Regions from separate parts of the Streptomyces sp. NPDC006261 genome, predicted to be linked through region 1. Evidence: riboswitches for the same ligand, from Rfam matches in the RefSeq annotation. Region 1 holds a riboswitch; the other holds the start of a gene.
What was found. A riboswitch is a leader RNA that binds a small molecule or an ion and turns the genes downstream of it on or off. The one in region 1 is predicted to bind S-adenosylmethionine.
Positions count from the first base shown of each region.

Region 2: linked by a shared signal. The riboswitch ahead of ABZ154_RS24830 (aminotransferase class V-fold PLP-dependent enzyme) and the one ahead of thrC (threonine synthase) in region 1 are both predicted to bind S-adenosylmethionine.

Region 1 covers NZ_JBEXSI010000013.1:41,945-44,137, forward strand. The annotation lists gene thrC (threonine synthase) at 1-895, opposite strand, end outside; SAM riboswitch class I at 914-1,041, opposite strand; gene ABZ154_RS10750 (glucosyl-3-phosphoglycerate synthase) at 1,195-2,145, shown strand.
Region 2 covers NZ_JBEXSI010000041.1:53,893-56,085, forward strand. The annotation lists gene ABZ154_RS24830 (aminotransferase class V-fold PLP-dependent enzyme) at 1-1,231, opposite strand, end outside; SAM riboswitch class IV at 1,407-1,524, opposite strand; gene trpD (anthranilate phosphoribosyltransferase) at 1,608-2,193, opposite strand, start outside.

The DNA of each region.
Region 1 (2,193 bases):
CGGAGACCGGGGAGCAGCCCTCGGCCTGGGCGCCGAAGATCTTGTACGGCTTGTCCTCGACGAGGCCGAGCCTGATCAGCTCCTGGAACCCCTTGTCGATCTTCGTCAGCTGGGAGCCGGACGCGATCGGGATGACGATCTGGTCGGGCAGCCGCCAGCCGAGCTGCTCGCAGATCTCGTACGCCAGGGTCTTGGAGCCCTCGCCGTAGTACGGGCGCAGGTTGACGTTGACGAAGCCCCAGCCCTCGCCGAGCGGGTCGCCGATGAGCTCGGAGCAGAAGCGGTTGACGTCGTCGTAGTTGCCCTCGATGCCGACCAGCTCGCCGCCGTACACCGCGGCCATGACGACCTTGCCCTGCTCCAGGTCGTGCGGGATGAAGACGCAGGAGCGCAGTCCGGCGCGGGCGGCGGCGGCGCCGACGGCACCGGCCAGGTTGCCCGTGGAGGAGCAGGAGAGGGTGGTGAAACCGAAGGCGCGGGCGGCCTCGACGGCGATCGCGACGACGCGGTCCTTGAAGGAGTGCGTCGGGTTGCCGGAGTCGTCCTTGACGTACAGACCACCGGTGACGCCCAGCTCACGGGCGAGGTTGTCGGCCTTGACCAGCTTGGTGAAGCCGGGGTTGATGTTGGGCTTCTCCGCGACATCGGCGGGAACCGGCAGCAGCGGGGCGTAGCGCCAGATGTTGTTCGGGCCGGCCTCGATGCGCTTGCGCAGCTCCTCGGCGGAACCGGTGGGCAGGTCGTACGCCACTTCCAGGGGTCCGAAACAGGACGCACAGGCGAAAAGGGGGCCGAGCTCGAAACGCTCGCCGCACTCGCGGCAGGAAAGCGCCGCGGCGGGACCGAGGTCCACGGGAGCGGTGGTGGCATTACCTGCGATGGTCTGAACAGCCATGATGGCGGAGGCCCTTTCTCCTCATCTTCCTTGCAGCGCATTTCGCCACAAGACGGAATTGGCACCTTCCCCACCGTGACCTCGCGGTCGGTAGGAGGGTTGCCGGGACTTCAACGGGCCGTTCCCTCAGTCCCTCTGGATGAGCTCTGTGGCACTGGATCTTCGATCCAGGCGTTTGTGTGACGACGGACCCCGACATGCGACGGTCATCCGCGTTGTTCAAGACTGTAACCGAAGGACCGGACTGTTGAGATAGCCGTCCGATCGGCGAGATGGATCACACGCAGGGAGTTCAGACCGTGCTCGAAGAGGTGGAACGCTGGCTGACCAGGCGTTCCTGGTCGTCCGCCGACCGCCCGCTGGACCGGCTCACCGAGGCCCGGAACGCCGACCCTCACCGTACGTCGGTGAGTGTGGTGCTGCCCGCGCTGAACGAGCAGGCCACGGTCGGCGCGATCGTGGCGACGATCCGGCGCGAGCTGATGGAGAAGGTCCCGCTGGTCGACGAACTGGTCGTGATCGACTCCGGTTCCACCGACGCCACCGCCGCCGTCGCCCGCGCGGCGGGCGCCCGGGTGGTCCACCGGGACGCGATCCTGCCCCGGATCCCGGCCCTGCCCGGCAAGGGCGAGGTCCTCTGGCGGTCGCTCCTGGTGACCAGCGGCGAGATCGTCTGCTTCGTCGACGCCGATCTCAGGGACTTCTCCGCGGACTTCGTCTCGGGGACGGTCGGGCCACTGCTCACCGACCCCACCGTGCAGTTCGTCAAGGCGATGTACGACCGTCCGCTCGGCGACAGCGCAGGTCAGGGCGGCCGCGTCACCGAACTGGTGGCACGCCCCCTGCTCAATCTGCACTGGCCGCAGCTGGCCGGCTTCGTGCAGCCGCTGGGCGGCGAGTACGCGGTGCGGCGCTCCTTGCTGGAGCGGCTGCCGTTCCCGGTCGGTTACGGAGTGGAGCTGGGGCTCCTCGTGGACGCGCTGCACACGGTGGGGCTGGACGCGCTGGGCCAGGTCGACGTCGGGGTGCGGCGCCACCGCCATCAGGACGGGCAGGCGCTCGGCCGGATGGCGGCGGCGATCTACCGCACGGCTCAGCTGCGGCTCTCCCGGGGCCATCTGGTGCGGCCGGCGCTGACGCAGTTCGAGCGGGGCGAGGAGGGGTTCGTGCCACGCACCCATGCGGTGGACACGGAGGAGCGGCCGCCGGTGCGGGAGATCGAGGAGTACGCGCAGCGGTGGGCGGCGTGACGCACGGAGTGCCCGGCGCGGTGGGCAGCGTGAAGCTCTGAGGCGTTT
Region 2 (2,193 bases), on a different contig from region 1:
GGATCGCGTTGAGCGAGAGCTCGCCCGGCTCGGCCTCGGGGGCGCCGCACTCGCCCGGGCCCTGCGGGTCGCTGCCGAGGAGGGTGCGCACCAGCGGGTGGGCGCAGAAGAGGCCGTCGCGGACGCCGATGCCGTACTCGGCGGAGAGGGCGGCGGCGAAGTGCGAGCTGTTCCAGCCGCGCACCACGAAGGAGATGACGCCGACCCGGGGGGCGTCGTCGCCGAAGAGCGAGAGCACCTGGACCTCGGGGACCTCGGCGAGCCCCGCGCGGACCCGGCTCACCAGCTCCTGTTCGCGGGCGACCAGGGCGTCGAAGCCCGCCTCGTTGAGGGTCTTGCAGGCGGAGGCGATGGAGTAGACGCCGATCACGTTGGGCGAACCGGCCTCGTGACGGGCGGCGGTGGTGTGCCAGTCGACCTCCACGCCGCCGTCGGCGCGCCGGGCGACCTTGCGGGAGGCGCCGCCGCCGGCGAGGTACGGCTCGGCTGCCTGGAGCCAGTCGGCGCGGCCGGCGAGGACTCCCGAGCCGAAGGGCGCGTACAGCTTGTGGCCGGAGAACGCGACCCAGTCGACGTCCAGTTCGGCGATGTCGACGGGGTGGTGCGGGGCGAGCTGCGCGGCGTCCAGGACGATCCGGGCGCCGTGCGCGTGGGCGGCGGCGGCCAGCTCCCTGACCGGCCACAGCTCGCCGGTCACGTTGGAGGCGCCGGTGACGCAGACCAGGGCGGGGCCGTAGGGGTCGCGGTCGGCCAGCGCCCGATCCAGGGCCTCCACCGCCTGGCCGGGGGTGCGGGGCGCGTCGAGGTAGGTGACCTGGGCGTCGCGCCAGGGCAGCAGGGAGGCGTGGTGCTCGGTCTCGTACACGAAGACCTGGCAGTCGGCGGGGAGCGCGGCGGCCAGCAGGTTGAGGGAGTCGGTGGTGGAGCGGGTGAAGACGACCTGGTCGTCGGCGCGGCAGCCGAGGAACTCCGCGACCGTGCGGCGGCTGTTCTCGAAGAGGTCGGTGGAGAGCTGCGAGAGGTATCCGGCCCCGCGGTGGACGCTGCCGTAGTACGGGGCGTACGCGGCGACGTCGTCCCAGACCCGCCGGAGGGCCGGGGCGCTGGCGGCGTAGTCGAGTGCGGCGTAGGTGACTTCACCGCCGGTGACGAGCGGAACAGTGACATCCTGCCCCAGAACGGGCAGCGGGGCACAAACCGACGGTTCGATGGCAGCAGTGGAGACAGACATGGCGAACTCCCGTAAAGGCAGGCGAAATCCGGCGCCGGCGGGTACGCGGCAGCGCGGGAGGGGGAAGGAAAGAGGTGCGCTTGAAGAGGGCGTTCAGCCCTAGCGCATTCGCTTGCTCACAAGAGGCTCCCTAGGGACCAGGACCCCGGGGGCTGGCGTCCACTGGACGCCGAGGGGCCCGCGCTTGCCGCAGACCTCGCTGCCTACGGCCTGGTCTTCACCCGGGGCACCCCGCCACGGACGGAGGGTTGCCGGACAGCGGGCCGGGGCCGTAGTCGCTGTCACTCATGACCTGCGCAGCATCTTGCCATATGCACGCGAACGCGCAAGGGCGCAGTCCGGCATCCGGACTGCGCCCAGGGGGGTGTCCTGCCGGTCAGGCGTTGCTGGCCGCCACCCAGCGCTCCAGGGCCCGCTTGGCCGCGCCGGAGTCGACGGCCTCGGTCGCGACGGGGATCTTCGCCGCGATCTGCTCGGTCAGCGTGCCGGGCCCCGGGTCGAGGGCGACCAGCGCCGCCGCCGAGTTGAGCAGCACCGCCTCGCGTACCGCGCCGCCCTCGCCGTCCAGCAGTCGGCGGGCCACATCGGCGTTGTACGACGCGTCGGCGCCGCGCAGCGCCTCGACGGGGACGAGGGGGAGGCCGACGTCACGCGGGTCGAAGGGCTCCTCGCGGACCGTGCCGTCGCGGACCACCCAGACCCGCGAGGTGGCGGTGGTGGTCAGCTCGTCGAGGCCGTCGTCGCCGCGGAAGACGAGGGCCGAGTTGCCCCGGTCCGCGAGCACGCCCGCGACGATGGGCGCCATCCGGGCGTCGGCCACCCCGATGGCCTGGGAGCGCACCTGGGCCGGGTTGGTGAGGGGGCCCAGGATGTTGAACGTGGTCTGCGCGCCGAGCTCCCGGCGGGCCTTGGCCGCGTACCGCAGGGCGGGGTGGAACTTCACGGCGAAGCAGAAGGTGATG